Regions from separate parts of the Kitasatospora sp. NPDC127060 genome, predicted to be linked through region 1. Evidence: riboswitches for the same ligand, from Rfam matches in the RefSeq annotation. Region 1 holds a riboswitch; each other region holds the start of a gene.

What was found. Region 1 has a riboswitch for S-adenosylmethionine ahead of ACFWIS_RS29165 (IclR family transcriptional regulator). Riboswitches for the same ligand answer to the same signal wherever they lie in the genome.
Region 2: it holds a riboswitch for S-adenosylmethionine, as region 1 does, so the genes downstream of both, ACFWIS_RS24565 (aminotransferase class V-fold PLP-dependent enzyme) here and ACFWIS_RS29165 (IclR family transcriptional regulator) in region 1, are expected to answer to the same signal.
Region 3: it holds a riboswitch for S-adenosylmethionine, as region 1 does, so the genes downstream of both, thrC (threonine synthase) here and ACFWIS_RS29165 (IclR family transcriptional regulator) in region 1, are expected to answer to the same signal.

Annotation. Positions count from the first base shown of each region.
Region 1 covers NZ_JBHXEG010000064.1:8,977-14,447, reverse strand. Annotated here, with positions in the region: gene ACFWIS_RS29180 (hydroxymethylcytosylglucuronate/cytosylglucuronate synthase) at 1-1,173, opposite strand, end outside; gene ACFWIS_RS29175 (class I SAM-dependent methyltransferase) at 1,477-2,268, shown strand; gene ACFWIS_RS29170 (hypothetical protein) at 2,339-2,596, opposite strand; SAM riboswitch class I at 2,725-2,867, shown strand; gene ACFWIS_RS29165 (IclR family transcriptional regulator) at 3,067-3,780, shown strand; gene ACFWIS_RS29160 (hypothetical protein) at 3,862-4,548, opposite strand; gene ACFWIS_RS29155 (N-acetylmuramoyl-L-alanine amidase) at 4,900-5,471, shown strand, end outside.
Region 2 covers NZ_JBHXEG010000048.1:19,354-24,824, reverse strand. Annotated here, with positions in the region: gene ACFWIS_RS24575 (rhomboid family intramembrane serine protease) at 1-606, shown strand, start outside; gene ACFWIS_RS24570 (Lrp/AsnC ligand binding domain-containing protein) at 648-929, shown strand; gene ACFWIS_RS24565 (aminotransferase class V-fold PLP-dependent enzyme) at 947-2,311, opposite strand; SAM riboswitch class IV at 2,364-2,481, opposite strand; gene trpD (anthranilate phosphoribosyltransferase) at 2,661-3,737, opposite strand; gene ACFWIS_RS24555 (hypothetical protein) at 3,855-4,280, opposite strand; gene ACFWIS_RS24550 (heme-copper oxidase subunit III) at 4,678-5,298, shown strand.
Region 3 covers NZ_JBHXEG010000041.1:3,716-9,186, reverse strand. Annotated here, with positions in the region: gene ACFWIS_RS22300 (MoaD/ThiS family protein) at 369-647, opposite strand; gene thrC (threonine synthase) at 675-1,955, opposite strand; SAM riboswitch class I at 1,973-2,108, opposite strand; gene ACFWIS_RS22290 (glucosyl-3-phosphoglycerate synthase) at 2,252-3,283, shown strand; gene ACFWIS_RS22285 (trehalose-6-phosphate synthase) at 3,322-4,806, shown strand; gene otsB (trehalose-phosphatase) at 4,837-5,471, opposite strand, start outside.

The sequences.
Region 1 (5,471 bases):
GTCGGCGACCTGCTCCGCGCCGGCCGTGCCGACCGCGCTGGTCAGCGCCGTCCAGTCGGTGCCGGGATGGTCGGTGGCCAGGCGCCCGAGCTGCTCGACCAGGGCCTCCCGTACGGGCGCCGCCGCCCGGTGGCGGCCGAGGTCTGCGGCGCGGGCGATGCCGCCGTAGATCAGGTCGAGGGCCTTGCCCTCGCCGTGGGCGCGCAGTGCCAGCGCCTCGTCCTCGTCGAACACCTCCTTCGGCCAGCGCACGCGGGTGTCGGTGCCCAGCGCTTGGCTGTGGAAGCGGCCGTTGAAGATCTGGCTGAGGTTCTGCGGGGGCAGACAGATGGTGGGTGTCCCGAGCCGGCCCGCCTCCAGCAGCGTGGTGAGGCCGGGGGAGGTGAGCAGGACGTCGCACTCGGCGAGGCGGCGTAGGAACTCCTCGTGGGGCAGGGCACCGACGGTGGTGGTGGCCGGGTGGGCGCAGGAGTCCACCAACTGCGCGGCCAGCCAGGCGGGCAGGTTGCCCGCGATGTGCACCTCGCTGACCCCGCTCGCGGTGAGCGCCTCCAGGGCCGCGGGCAGCACGAGCTGGGGATAGCTGGCCCAGTCGGTGAGTTGGGGTGCGCGCAGCCCGCCGAGGCTGAGCAGGGCGCGCCGGGGGTGGGGTGTCGGCGGGCTGCCGCGGGCGGCTCCGCCGTCGGCGATCACGGCGTCCACCCAGCGGAGCCGGTGGACATCGGCCAGCACCCGGGCACCCTCCGGCGGCAGCGCCACGCACCGCTGGGCGCAGTAGACCTCGGTGTCCAGCGGGAGGTCGGGGCGGTCGCCGTCCGTCCAGAGGAACGGCAGGCTGTCCACGAACACCACCGGGACCCCGCAGGCCCGAAGCGCCTTCGCCAGGCCGCCGTCCAGCACCACCAGCGCCGCCTGCACGCGCTGCGTCCGGACGATCCGGGTCAGTTCCTCCGCCGACCGGTGCTCCGGCAGGTCGAACCAGCGCTCCACCGGGTGCTCGGCGAGCACCGGCCTGCCCAGCCCCGAGGCCAGCCCGATGAATCTCAGCCGGTCGCCGTCGCGTCCCCGGAGGGCGGACAGCACCGCGCTCAGCTTGCCGGAACTGCCCCAGCCGAACTCGACCCCGGCCACGGCGACCGTCCGGGTCTCCGTCCTCGCCGTCGTTGACGTCATTCTCGTCGTCACCCGTACCAACTCCCCCGCCCGTTCCGGATTTCCGGTCGCCATTTCCTGTCGTTCCGTATTCGTACCAGGCCTGAGATCGTGGGGCGGTTCGACTACCTACGGAAAAACGAAAGCTAACCACCTAACTAGGTGAAATTGGCCTTCGATGAATTGACGACGGGCAGTCAATCTGATGTACGAGCAACACGCGGGCAGGAACGTGCCTGCGCCCGACGGCCGAGGCGGCGGGCTGCAATGGGCGCCCATCCAAATCCGCACCCCAGCCGTATCGATCCCCAGGAGGGCCACCAGATGGAACAGTTGGCGGACGACACCGATCCGGTCCGCGTGCTGGAGACCTCCGGCGCCGACTACCGGCGGGCCTTCGACCTCTTCCTCGCCGGCACCGACGAGAAGCCCCGCACCCACGCCAGGCTGACCGAGGTCGCCACCGGTCTCCCGCACCGCCGGGTCCTGCTGGACCTCGGCGCCGGCGACGGCCGCACCACCGCCCACCTGGCCCGGTACTTCGACCGCACGATCGCCGTGGAACCGAGCGCCGCCATGCGGGAGGAGCTCGGCGCCGCCTGCCCGGGCGCCGTCGTCCTCCCCGAACCGCTGGACCGCGCCGAGCCGTCCGAGCCGGCCGACCTGGTCCACCTCTCCCACGTGCTCTACTACGTCCCGGAGCCCGACTGGCTCCCCACCGTCACCCGCGCCATCGAGTGGACGGCCCCCGGCGGCACCCTGCTGGTCGTCCTGCAGAACCCCGAGAGCCCCTGCATGAGGATGGCCGCCCACTTCACCGGCGTGCGCTACGACCTGAGCGCCCTCCTCGACGGCTTGCGCGCCCACCGCCCGGCCCACAGCTACGCCTTGGAGACCCTCGACCTCCACTACCGCACGCCCCACCTCGCCGAGGCCGTCGACGTCGCCGAGTTCATGGTCAACGTCGCCGACCTCGCCGCCCTGGACCCCCTCCCCACCCGGGCCGCCCTCACCGCCTACGTCCGGGAGCACTTCGCCCAGCCCGACGGCAGCTACTTGATCGGCCACACCCAGGACATGCTCACCGTTCGGCGCGCGTCGGGCGCCCGGCCCTGAGCCCCCGGGTCCGGCGGGCCCAGAGACCGGTGTCGCTCGGCCGGATGGCGGTCACCGGGCCCGGCAGGGTCTACCGGCCCGGCGCGGCGTCCTCGATGGCGGCGAGCAGGCGGGTGTGCACGGCGGTGGCGGCCGCGCGGGTGGCCGGGTCGGGGTCCTGCAGCTGAGGGGCGATCAGCTCGGCGGCCGCGGCGAGGACCGGAACCGGCACGGTCGCCTCGCGCAGGTGCAGGAGTTGGGAAGCGGCCCGTTCGCCGGGCGTGGCCCTGGCGCGGGCGTCGGGGATCAGGGCGGTGAGGCCCCGGGGAGGCGGCTGAGTGCTGGTCACCCGTCGTATTCTTCCGCGCCCCGGCCACCCCGCCGACCGGTCCCGGTGTGTCGGCCCCTGGGGTTCCGGGGGTGGAGGTGCGGGAAAGGTTTGGCGGGATGCCCCGGAAATCTTGTATGGTTCTCCGCGAATCATCCAGAGGGGTGGAGGGACCGGCCCTACGAAGCCCCGGCAACTCCCCGTTCGACTCGGCGTCCGAAGTACGCGCCGTGCCGTCCGGGGTCAGTGCCAACTCCGGCCTGTCGCCAACGTGGCGCGGGGAAGATGAGGAGACACGGTGCTCTCTGTGCTGTCCTTCGTCCGGGCGCTTCCCGCCCCGGCCCTTTCGCGTACCCATCTCGTGTCCGGCGCAGGCAATCGGCCCGCTTCGCAGGCCCGTCCTCGCTGACCGCCCCGCTCCCACCCCCATCGGAGCGCCCGTGAGCCGAACCCACCCACGGCCACGGGATCTGAGACTGGAGTACCCGTCCATGGAGAACACGAGCGGTGTCGGCGTGCTCGACAAGATCACCTCGATCCTCGGCACCCTGGAGGCCGGACCGGCCACCCTGGCCGGCCTGGTCGACGCCACCGGCCTGGCCCGGCCGACCGCCCACCGGATCGCCGTCGCGCTGGAACACCACCGCCTGCTCGGGCGTGACCTGCAGGGCCGGTTCGTCCTCGGGCCGCGGCTCACCGAGCTGTCGGTGGCCGCGGGTGAGGACCACCTGCTGACCGCCGCCGGCCCGATCCTCACCCAGCTGCGCGACGTCACCGGTGAGACCGCCCAGCTCTACCGCCGGCAGGGCGAGGTCCGGGTCTGCGTGGCGGCGGCCGAGCGCCTCTTCGGCCTGCGCGACACCGTTCCGGTCGGTCTGGCCCTGCCGATGAAGGCCGGGTCCGCCGCCCAGGTGCTGCTCGCCTGGGAGGAGCCCGAGCGCCTCCACCGGGGGCTCCAGGGCGCCCGTTTCACCGCCACCGCCCTCAGCGGGGTCCGGCGCCGGGGCTGGGCCCAGGCCGTCGGCGAACGCGAGCCCGGCGTCGCCTCCGTCGCCGCGCCCGTGCGCGGTCCGGGCGGGCGGGTGGTGGCCGCCGTCTCCGTCTCGGGCCCGATCGAACGGGTCACCCGGCACCCCGGCGCCCGCCTCTCCCAGGCGGTGGTCGAGGCGGCCGGCCAGCTGAGCGAGGCGCTGCGCCGATCCTGATCCGCCGGCCTGCGACAGTGCGACGGTGCGCCGTGGTCCCGCACTGCGGTGCACCGCTCCGCCGCGGCGGTCAGGCGGGTGTCAGGAGTCGCCGGGGACGGTGAACCGGTAGCCGGCCGTGCGGAGCCGCGGCAGGTAGCGGTGGACGGCTTCGGCGGTCTGGGAGCGGTCGGCCGGTCCGCCCGGGGCCGGGACGAACCCGGGTGTGAGGCAGCCGTCGTGGTTGAGGACGATCGAGCCGGTCCGGGCCCCGGTGAGCACCCGGTCCACGCCGATCCGCGCCCGCTCCCGCAGCCCTTCGTCACCGGTCTCGGCCATGCCCTCGTCGTCCAGGTCGAGGCCGTCGTACCCGGCGCTCCCGGCGATCCCCATGCGCGCGTCGACGTGGGCGGCGCGGCGGGCCGGGTCGCTCAGGAGTTCTGCCATGGCCGTGGCGTCGGGGGTTTCGATGACGGTGGGCACGACCCCGGTCCGCTTCTCGTGCAGCCGGTCCACCGTGCGCCGGTCGCCCGCGCCGGAGCAGCCGCCGATGGCGGTGTCGGAGCTGGCCTCGTACCAGAAGGGACTGACGGTGTGGAGTTGGGAAGCGTGCCGCAGCGCGTCCTCCAGGACAGCCTCCCCGCCCCACCACGGCAGCCAGGCCGATGCGGTCCGGGCGGGGCGGTAGGTGCCGGCGGCGCTCCCGGAGGTGGCGGGGCGAGCGACCAGGGCGAGGGCGGCGAGGACGGTACCCGCGGCGCGGACGGGTGAGGGGAGCGCGATCGTCATGGCGGTCACCCTCCACAGCCGGTGCGGAGAGTGCGCCCGTTCCCGCCGACCCGACGCGGAAGGCGACCGAACGGCACACCGGGGCTGTCGTCCAGGACCGACACGCGGGGACGCTGCGGACCTCCGCGGGGCGCGGCCGCGTGTTAGAACTCTGGGGGCCACCGGAGCGCGGGTGAGGTCAGCCCCCGGCGCCCGGCCGGGGCCGGCACACTGGGCGTCCTCGCCCGCGGAACCGACTGCACGACCGGGCGGACTGCGCCCATCAGACCCTCGTCCTGGGCCCGGGCGGCGAGCGCTACGACGTGCTGCGCAGCTTCAGGGTCCGCTGAAACCGGAGTGGTGACTGTCATCGTGAGACCCGTCCTGGGCGTCCTGTCCGCCTTGCTCGCCGCTGTCTGCGCGGCCCCGCAGGTCGCATCGGGCGCGGCCCTCGAAGCGCCGGGCGACGGCCGACAGATCCGATTGCAGGAGCAATTCGCCTCGGCGGCAGCGGAGTTCGGAGTGCCGGTGGGGGTGCTCCTGGCGCTGGCCTACCAGGAGAGCCGCTGGGAGTCCCACCGGGGCAGGCCGAGCACCACGGGGAACTACGGGGTCCTGGGCCTGACCGACGTCGACCTCGCGGCAGCCCGCGGCAAGGACTCGCCCGCGCTGCACACGCTGCGCGCCGCGGCCGCGCTGATCGGCCGCCCGGCCGAGGAGTTGAGGCGCGACACCCTGCAGAACCTCCGCGGCGGCGCCGCCCTGCTGGCGTCGTACCGGCGTACCAGCGCGGGCTCGGCGGGCGGCAGGCCGGGCGACTGGTACGGGGCGGTGACGGCCTTCGGGAGGGGTGCCCCGGCCGACGGGGGAGCGGACGGCGGCGACGACGGCGGTCTGCTCGCGGACCGGGTGTTCGAGACCCTGCGCACGGGCGCGGCGCGGAC
Region 2 (5,471 bases), on a different contig from region 1:
TACGAGCAGCGCTGGGGAGCCGTCCCCGCCGAACTGCTGACCGGCCACCCGCTCACCGCCGAGCAGCTGGCCGAGGCCCCCGACCCGGTCCCCGGCTGCCCCGCCGCCCCCACCCCGGGCAAGCACCCCGCCGTGTCCGCCCTCACCGGCCTCTTCCTGCACGCCGGCTGGCTGCACCTGCTGGGCAACCTGCTCTTCCTCCACGTCTTCGGCCCCACCGTCGAACGCCGGGTCGGCCGGGCCAGGTACCTCCTCTTCTACCTTGCCGCCGGCAGCCTGGCCTCGTACGGCTTCGCGCTCGCCGAGGCCCGCTCGCCGGACTCCACCCGGGTCCTGATCGGCGCCTCGGGCGCGATCGCCGCCGCCCTCGGCGCCTACCTGCGCTTCCACCCGCGGGCCCGGGTGACCACCCTGGTCCCGCTGCTCCTCTTCCTCCCGCTGCGCTTCCCGGCCTGGCTGGTGCTCGGCCTGTGGTTCGCCCTGCAGTGGTGGTCGGTGCACTCGGCCGGGCCCGGGGTGGCCTACCTGGTGCACGTGATCGGCTTCTCGGCCGGCTTCCTGTACGCCTGCACCGTGGTCGGACACCCCCCGAGACGGCCCGGCTGAGGCCCGATACGCTGGCCGCACCCCATGAAGGAGCCCGCACAGTGATCACTGCCATCGTCCTGATCAAGACCAGTGTCGACCGCATCCCGGAGATCGCCGAGGCCATCGCCGCGATCGAGGGGGTCAGCGAGGTGTACTCGGTGACCGGTGGCTACGACCTGGTGGCAATGGTCCGGGTGCGCCGTCACGACGACCTGGCCGAGGTCATCCCGGGCCGGCTCAACAAGGTCCCGGGCGTGGCCCACACCGAGACCCAGATCGCCTTCCGCACCTACTCCCAGCACGACCTGGAAGCGGCCTTCGCCCTCGGCCTGGACGAGTAGCGGTCCGCCCGCACCCCTCAGCCCTCGCGTCGGGTGTCGGCGACGCAACGGCCGCCCTCGTTGCGGTAGTTCCACGCCGCGCCGTCGGTGACCAGCTCGCGGACGGCGGTCAGGAAGCGCTCCACGTGCTCGTCCGGCGTGCCCGCCCCGAAGCTCACCCGGATCGCGTTCAGGCTGCGCTCGCCCGGCAGCGAGGGCTCGGGCGCCCCGCACTCGGACGGAGCGACGTCCTCGTCCCCCAGGAGGGTCCGCACCAGCGGGTGGGCGCAGAACAGCCCGTCGCGCACCCCGATGCCGTACTCGGCGGACAGCGCGGCCGAGAAGTGCGAGCTGTTCCAGCCCCGGACGACGAAGGACAGCACGCCCACCCGGGCCGAGCCGGCGCCGAACAGGTTCAGCACCCGGACCTCCGGAATCTCCGCCAGCCCGGCCGTCAGCCGGTCGACCAGTTGCCGCTCCCGGGCCTCCAGCGCGTCGAAGCCGGCCTCGGTGAGCGCCCGACAGGCCGAGGCGATCGCGTAGGCGCCGATCACGTTGGGCGAGCCGGCCTCGTGCCGGGCCGGGCCGGTGTGCCACTGGACCGCCACCGAGCCGTCCGCCTCCCGGGCCACCGTCCGGGTCGCCCCGCCGCCGGCCAGGTACGGCTCGGCCGCGTCCAGCCAGTCGGCCCGCCCGGCCAGCACCCCGGCGCCGAACGGCGCGTACAGCTTGTGGCCGGAGAAGGCGATCCAGTCGACGCCCAGCTCGCGCACCGAGACCCGGTGGTGCGGGGCCAGTTGGGCGGCGTCCAGCACCACCCGGGCGCCGTACCGGTGCGCGGTCGCGGTCAGCTCGGCGACCGGCCACAGCTCGCCGGTCACATTGGAGGCGCCGGTGACGCACAGCAGCTTGGGGCCCTCGGGCGCGGCGGCCAGCGCGGTCTCCAGCGCCTCCACCGCCTCGGCCCGCGAGCGCGGCGCCCGCAGGTACCCGACCTCCAGCCCGGCGTGCGCCCAGGGCAGCAGCGAGGCGTGGTGCTCGGTCTCGAAGGCGAACACCCGGGTGCCGGCCGGCACCGCCGCGGCCAGCAGGTTGAGCGAGTCGGTGGTGGCGCGGGTGAAGACCACCTGGTCGCCCTCGCGCAGGTCGAGGAACTCGGCGACGGTCCGTCGGCTCTGCTCGAACAGGTCGGTGGACAGCTGCGAGAGGTACCCGGCCCCGCGGTGCACGCTGCCGTAGTACGGCGCGTAGGCGGCGACGTCGTCCCACACCCGCTGGAGCGCCGGCGCGCTGGCCGCGTAGTCGAGCGCCGCGTAGCCGACCTTCGCACCGCTGGCCAGCGGCACCTGGACGTCGTGGCCGAGGACGGCGAGCGGGGCGGCGGTTTCGAGAGCGAGGGACATGAGGATGCACTCCTTCACGGGGTAAGGGACCCCGGGAGTACTCGTCGTCCGGTGTCCGCGCTTGTCGCGCGGACGGTGTGCCCGGCGACCCGGTCCTCACCCAGGGCACCCCGCCACGGACGGAGGGTTGCCGGACAGCAAGCTGGGGCTTGACGCTGTCACTCATGACCTGGCGAAGACTCTAGGTCGGGTACGTCGGACGGTCAAACGGCCATCCACCATCCGGACGGCGTCTTCGCCCCTCGCCTCCGGGGCGCTCCGACCCGGCGCCGACGCTCGGGGCGCATCGGCTCGGGGCGCGCGCGAAGGGCCCGTGCCGACGAACCGGCACGGGCCCTCAAGTGCCGCCTCAGATCCGGCTGGTGGCCTCCGACCAACGCCGCAGCAGGTCCTGCGCCCGGCCCGAGTCGATCGCCTCCGCCGCCCGCACCATGCCCGCCGCGAGCTGCTCGGCCAGCGGCGCGTCGCCCATGTCGAGCGCGACCAGCGCCGCCGCGGTGTTCAGCAGGACGGCGTCCCGCACCGGCCCGCGCTCCCCGGCCAGCAGCCGGCGCGCCACCTCGGCGTTGTACGCGGCGTCGGCCCCGCGCAGCGCCTCGATGCCGACCAGTTCGATGCCGACGTCCCGCGGGTCGAAGGTGGTCTCGGTGACCCCCCCGTCGCGCACCACCCAGACCCGCGAGGTGGTGGTGATGGTCAGTTCGTCCAGGCCGTCGTCGCCGCGGAACACCAGCGCCGTCGCCCCGCGCCGGGCGAGCACCCCGGCGATCAGCCCGGACAGCCGGGTGTCGAAGCAGCCGATGGCGTGCGAGGTGACCTTCGCCGGATTGGTCAGCGGGCCGAGGAGGTTGAACGCGGTGGGCACCCCGAGGTCGCGCCGCGCGGTGGCGGCGTGCCGCATCGAGGGGTGGAACTTCGCCGCGAAGCAGAAGGTGAGCCCGACCTCCTCGGCCACCTCGGCCACCCGCCGGGGGGAGAGGTCCAGCACCACCCCGAGCTTCTCCAGCACGTCCGAGGACCCGCTGGACGAGGAGGCGGCCCGGTTGCCGTGCTTGACCACCTTGGCCCCGGCCGCCGCCGCGACGATCGCCGACATGGTCGAGATGTTGACGGTCTTCGCCCGGTCCCCGCCGGTGCCGACGATGTCGACCGCCGGGCCGGGGATCTCCAGCGGCTCGGCGTGCTCGTACATCGCGTCCACCAGGCCCGCGACCTCGTCGACCGTCTCGCCCTTGGCCCGCAGCGCCACCATGAACCCGGCCACCTGGACGGGGGACGCCTCGCCGCTCATGATCCGGTCCATCGCCCACGCGGTGGACGAGCGGTCGAGGTCCTCCCCCTTCAACAGCGCCGCCAGGAGGTCCGGCCAGGTGCGGACCACCTGCGCGGGGTCGGTACCACCGTTCGCAGGGTTCACGTTCACCATGGCTGACTCCAGCTGTTGTCGGTTCCCCGCTCGGGGGACGTCCGTACGGATGGAGCCAGCCTATCGAGCGGCGGGGTCCCTACGGCCCCGTCTTCTCTAGTACTGAGACGGCGCTGTTCAACGCGTGGCCGGGGCCCGCTTGGCCACCCGTGCCCGCAGCAGGGTGGCGACCGCCTCGGCCAGCGCCACCGGGTCCACCGGGTGGGAGATCGCGGCGTCGGCCCGGCTCCAGGCGGCGAGCCAGGAGTCCTGCGGCCGGCCGATCAGCACCAGCACCGGCGGGCAGCCGTAGATCTCGTCCTTGAGCTGGCGCCCGAGGCCGAGGCCGCCGGCCGGCACCGCCTCGCCGTCCAGCACGCAGAGGTCGATGCCGCCCTTCTCCAGCGCCTTGATCACCGCGGGGGTGGTCGCGCACTCGAGGTAGGACAGCTCCGGAAGATCCTCGGCGGGCCGACGGCCGAGTGCCGTCAGCACCTGCTCGCGGGTGTTGCGGTCGTCGCTGTAGACGAGGACGGTGAGCGTCTCGTCGGTCGTGTACGCCATGGGCCCTGCTCCCTCAAGTGTGATCCGGACCACGTTCACCTGATCCGGATGCTACCCCCGTTTCACCCGTCGCCGGTCCCCCTCGCGCACGTTCCCCCTCAAGCCGCCGCGCCCACGACTCACCCGCCCGGAGGACGGCCCGTCACCCGGGTCGGCCAGGTCCACCCGGACGGCCGATGCCGCCTCTCCCTCCCCTACGATCCGACGCTGCGCCGACCGGGCAACGACGCGCCGGGCAACGGGGTAGCGGGCCGTTCCGAGGAACCGTCAGAAAAGGGACACGCCGCTGCTCGGCCCCCGTCCGGACACCCCGTCGGCCCCCAAGCGGGCATACCGCACGCACCGGACACTCCGAGGGACACCCCCCGACGTGAAGACGGAATAAGGGACCGACATAATGTCCGTCGTGGCGACAGCAACAGCAACAGAAACCGGGCACGCGCACGGATCGGTCAATCGACCGAACATGGTCAGCGTCGGAACGATCGTCTGGCTCAGTTCCGAGCTGATGTTCTTCGCGGCCCTCTTCGCGATGTACTTCACGCTCCGCTCCGTCAAGGGAGCCGAGTTCTGGGCCGAGAAGGCGCACGCCCTCAACGTGACGTTCTCCTCGATCAACACCACCGTCCTGGTGCTCTCCTCGCTCACCTGCCAGCTCGGCGTGTTCGCCGCCGAGCGCGGTGACGTGAAGAAGCTCCGCGGTTGGTTCATCCTCACGTTCTTCATGGGCGCGATCTTCATCGGCGGCCAGGTCTACGAGTACACCGAGCTGGTCAAGAACGACGGCCTCTCGCTGTCCTCCGACCCGTACGGCACGGTGTTCTACCTGACCACCGGCTTCCACGGTCTGCACGTGACGGGTGGTCTGATCGCCTTCCTGCTGGTCCTCGGACGGACGTACGCAGCCAAGCGCTTCACGCACGAGCAGGCCACCGCCGCGATCGTCGTGTCCTACTACTGGCACTTCGTCGACGTCGTGTGGATCGGCCTGTTCGCGACCATCTACCTGATCAAGTAACCAGCTGATCAGGTCGCTGGCCACCGGCTGCGGCCCCCGCCCTCACCGGCGACGGGCCGCTTCTGCCGGTGCCGACGCTCCCACCGACCGACCGCGCGCGCAGCCTTGGACAGGCAGCCTCGTGCCGGCCAGACCGGCAGCCGGGTGCACCCACCAGTCGACCAGATCCTGAC
Region 3 (5,471 bases), on a different contig from region 1:
CCGGATCGACGCCCTCTGCAACAGGGTCAACCGCCGGGAATTCCGCAGCCCTGCCAAGAGACAAGAGCGAACAAACCGGGAGGAAATCGGCATTGCACGCCGGACATAGCGGACGAATTACTCAAATGCCTGCAGGAATTCTGACATCTGCCTGACATGTTTCCCGACCCGGCGCCCAGGCCGGTCTCAGCGGCCGGACGACCTCCGGCGACGCACCCCGTCCGCCGGGAGCGGAGCCCTGTTCCCAGCAGAGCCACACTCTACTCCGACTCGACCCGGAATATTCCCGCCGAAATACGCGCGACCGCCCGCACATACGGGGAATCGAATTCCGTACGTGCGGGCGGCGCGGAAAAGAGCGGGGCGGCTCAGCAGCCGCCGGCCACCGCCGGAATGATCGAGACGCCGGCACCGTCCTTGATCTCGGTCGCCAGGCCCTCGGCGAAGCGCACGTCGTCGTCGTTCACGTACACGTTGACGAAACGGCGCAGCTTGCCGGTGTCGTCCAGGATCCGGGCCGAGATGCCGGCGTGGTTGCGCTCCAGGTCGGCGATGACCTCGGCCAGGGTGGCCCCCTCCGCGGTGACCTCGGCCGCGCCGCCGGTGTAGGTGCGCAGGATGGTGGGGATGCGGACGTTGGCGCTCATGACTCTCCTTGCGGGGTGGGGGGCGGTTCAGGCGGACGCGAGGCCGGCGGCGCGGAAGGCGTCCAGGCTCGGGCGGATCACGGCGGTCATCCCGGCCTCGGAGACGGCGTCCAGCGTCTTCAGGCCGTCGCCGGTGTTGATCGCGACGGTCTCCTTGGCCGGATCCAGCTGACCGGTCTCGACCAGCTTCTTCAGCACGCCGACGGTCACCCCGCCCGCGGTCTCGGCGAAGATCCCCTCGGTGCGGGCCAGCAGCCGGATCGCCGCCACCACCTCCGCGTCCGTGACGTCCTCGACCGCACCGCCGGTGCGGCGGGCGATGTCCAGCACGTACGGGCCGTCAGCCGGGTTGCCGATCGCCAGCGACTTGGCGATGGTGTCCGGCTTCACCGGCTTGATCACGTCCCGCCCGGCCTTGAAGGCCGCCGACACCGGCGAGCAGCCCTCCGCCTGGGCGCCGAAGATCCGGTACGGCCGGTCCTCGACCAGGCCCAGCTTGATCAGCTCCTGCAGCCCCTTGTCGATCTTCGTCAGCTGGGAGCCCGAGGCGATCGGGATGACGATCTGCTCCGGCAGCCGCCAGCCGAGCTGCTCGCAGATCTCGTACGCCAGCGTCTTGGAGCCCTCGCCGTAGTACGGCCGCAGATTGACGTTCACGAAGCCCCAGCCCTCGCCGGCCTGGTCCCCGATCAGCTCCGAGCAGAAGCGGTTCACGTCGTCGTAGTTGCCCTCGATGCCGACCAGCTCGCCGCCGTACACCCCGGCCATCACGACCTTGCCCTGCTCCAGGTCGTGCGGGATGAACACGCAGGACCGGAACCCGGCCCGGGCCGCCGCCGCGCCCACCGCACCGGCCAGGTTGCCGGTGGAGGAGCAGGACAGCGTGGTGTAGCCGAACGCCCGGGCCGCCTCGATCGCACACGCGACCACCCGGTCCTTGAACGAGTGGGTCGGGTTGCCGGAGTCGTCCTTGATGTGCAGCTGCGCGGTGAACCCGAGCTCCCGGCCCAGGTTGTCCGCCTTCACCAGCGGGGTCCAGCCGGGGTTCAGGTTGGGCTTCGAAGCGACGTCGGCCGGCACCGGCAGCAGCGGCGCGTAGCGCCAGATGGACGCGGGGCCGGACTCGATCCGCTTGCGCAGCTCCTCGGCGCGCTCGCTCCCGAACTCGTACGCGATCTCCAGCGGCCCGAAGCACTCCAGGCAGGCGAAGTCGGGACCGAGCGGGAAGCGGGTTCCGCACTCCCGACACGACAGCGCGGCGGCGGGGCCGAGGTCGACGGATACGGGTGCGGCAGTGTCGATAGCCATGATGGCGGAGGCCTCTCTCCTCATCTTCCCCGTGGCGCGGGCGCGCCACAGGCCGGAATTGGCACCTGTCCCGCCGGGGCCTGTCGACGACAGCCGAGCGAGAAGGTTGCCGGGACGTCAACGGGCCGTTCCCTCAGTCCCTCTGGATGAGCTTGTGAAGTTATGGTTCAGCGGCGACCCCGGCGTGCGAAGGTCCGACCGCTGTACGAAGACTGTATCCGAAGGCGTCAACCTCGAACGGGACCGTCCGCCACGCGAGATGGCCCGTTCCACCTATCCCGCCGAGGAGAGTCACCGTGCCCGCCGAACCGACCCCCGCGCTCCTCCCGCAGGCGGCGTCCTGGCTCCGCCGCCGCTCGTGGAGCGCGGCCGAGCGGCCGGTGCACACCCTGCTGGAGGCCAAACAGCGCACCGGCCGCACCGTCAGCGTCGTCCTCCCGGCGCTCGACGAGGAGGCCACCGTCGGCGACATCGTCCGCACCGTCCGCCGCGAGCTGATGGAGCGGGTGCCCCTGGTCGACGAACTCGTCGTGGTGGACTCCGGCTCCACCGACGCCACCGCCGCCGTCGCCGCCGAGGCCGGCGCCCGGGTGGAACACCGCGACCGGATCCTCCCCCGGCTGCCCGCCGTCCCCGGCAAGGGCGAGGTGCTCTGGCGCTCCCTGCTGGTCACCCGCGGCGACATCGTCTGCTTCGTCGACGCCGACCTGCGCGAGTTCGACCCGGCCTTCGTCTCCGGCATCGTCGGCCCGCTGCTGACCGACGAGTCCATCCAGCTGGTCAAGGCCATGTACGACCGCCCGCTGGAGACGGACAGCGGCGCGGTCGTCCCGGCCGGCGGCGGGCGGGTCACCGAACTCGTCGCCCGCCCCCTCCTCAACCTCCACTGGCCCGAGCTCGCCGGATTCGTCCAGCCGCTCGGCGGCGAGTACGCGGCCCGCCGCTCACTCCTCGAACGGCTGCCCTTCCCCACCGGCTACGGCGTCGAACTCGGCCTGCTGGTCGACGCCCTGGACCTGGTCGGCCTGGACGCCCTGGCCCAGGTCGACGTCGGCGTCCGGCACCACCGCCACCAGGACAGCCAGGCCCTCGGCCGGATGGCCGCCACCATCTACCGCACCGCCCTCGAACGCCTCGACCGCACCCACCGCCTCAAGGCCTCCGCCGACCTCGTCCACCCCCACCTCACCCAGTTCAGCCGCGCCCCGGAGACCCTCCCCCGGCCTTCGGCCGGGGGGACCCCCATCTTCACCCCCCACACCCACCCCGTGACGGCCCTGGAGCGCCCCCCGATGCACACCCTCCCCGAGTACGCGATCCGGCACTGAAACGTTTGCGGCCCCCACCCCCCGGCAAGATGCCAACCATGGGCGATCTCACGACCGAACGTTCGAGTGCGACCGGAACCGCCCCAGTCCTGGTGGCCTCCAACCGGGGACCGGTGTCCTTCAGCACCGCCGACGACGGCACGCTGACCCTGCGCCGCGGCGGCGGCGGCCTGGTCTCCGGCCTCTCCGCGATCGACGACCCCACCGCCGTCTGGGTCTGCGCCGCACTCGGTGACGCCGACCGCAGAGCCGCCCGGGAGGCCCCCGACGGCCGCCTCGACCTCGCCGGGCACGAGGTCGGCGGCCAGGCCGTACGGATGCTCGACATCGACCGGGAGACCTTCGCCCACGCCTACAACGGCGTCGCCAACTCCACCCTCTGGTTCGTCCACCACATGCTCTACGCGACCCCCACCGCGCCCTCCTTCGACGCCGCCTTCCGCACCGAATGGGCCTCCTACCAGGCCTACAACACCGCCTTCGCGAACGCGCTGGCCGCCGAAGCCGCCCCGGACGCCGCGGTCCTGGTGCAGGACTACCACCTCTCTCTCACCCCGGCCCTGCTCCGGCAGGCCCGCCCCGACCTGCGGATCGGCCACTTCTCCCACACCCCCTGGGCCCCGCCCGAGTACTACCGGATGCTCCCCGACGACGTCGCCCGGGCCGTCCTGACCGGCATCCTCGGCGCCGACCGGGCCGGCTTCCTCACCGAACGCTGGGCCCGCGCCTTCGCCGCCTGCTGCGAGGACCTCCTCGGCGCCGAGTTCGACCCCGCCGCCCTCACCGTCACCCACCAGGGCCGCACCACCCACCTCGGCGTCCACGCCCTGGGCGCCGACGCGGACTTCCTCCGCGAGCGCGCCCACCGCCCCGACGTGGACGACCGCCTCACCGGGCTGCGCGCCGCCGTCGGCGACCGCCGCACCATCGTCCGGGTCGACCGCACCGAGCTGAGCAAGAACATCGTCCGCGGCCTCCAGGCCTACCGGCACCTGCTCCGCACCCGCCCCGAGTGGCACGACCGGGTGGTCCACATCGCCTTCGCCTACCCGTCCCGCACCGACCTCGCCGAGTACCGCGACTACACCGCCGAGGTCGAACGCCTCGCCGCCGCCATCAACGCCGAGTTCGCCACCCCCACCTGGCAGCCGCTGATCCTGCACGTCAACGACGACTTCCCGCGTTCCCTGGCCGCCTACCGGCTCGCCGACGTGGCACTCGTCAACCCGATCCGGGACGGCATGAACCTGGTCGCCAAGGAAGTCCCGGTGGTCTCCGACCAGGGCTGCGCCCTCGTCCTGTCCCGGGAGGCCGGCGCCCACGCCGAACTCGGGGACGACGCCCTCACCGTCAACCCCTACGACGTGATCGCCACCGCCGAGGCCCTGCACACCGGTCTCACCATGAGCCCGGAGGAGCGCGCCGACCGCACCAAGCGCCTGGCCGCCGCGGCCACCGCGCTCCCCCCGCAGCAGTGGTTCCTGGACCAGCTCGACGCCCTCGGCCGGCTCGACGTCCGCTGAGGTCTCCTCACCGGGCGTCGAGGGCCTCCCTCAACGCCCGGTGAGAGCCTCCCCCAGGGCCGTCAACAGCTCCACCACGCCCTCGGGCCCGTCGACCACCAGATCCGCCCGGTCGGCGAGCTCGCGCACCGGCGCGTCCCCCACCGCCCCGGCGCACACCAACAGCCCGGCCAGCCCCTGCCCCCGCAGCTTCTCCACCGCCGCGAAGGCCGCCACGTCCCCCAGGTCGTCCCCCGCGTACAGCACGGAACGGGCGCCGCGCTCCCGCAGGAACCCGGTCAGCGCCGCCCCCTTGTCCACCCCCGGCGGCCGCAGCTCCAGCACCAGCCGCCCGGGCTCCACCACCAGCCCGTACGCGGCCGCCAACTCCCCCACCGGCACCCGCAACAGCTCCAGCGCCCGCTCCGGCTCCGCCGTCCGCCGGGTGTGCACCGCAACCGAGCGCCCCTTGTCCTCCACCCACGTCCCCTCGGGCGCCCCCGCCCGCTCCAACACCTCGGGCAACGCCGCCCGCGCCCCGGCCACCCCGGGATGCACCTCCGGCGCCGTCACCACGCCACGCTCCCAGCGCTCGGCCCCGTAGTGCCCCAGTACCACCAGGCCCGGCACCCCGGCGAACCCCCCGTACTCCGCCGCCAGCGCCGCCGGCCGCCCCGTCACCACCA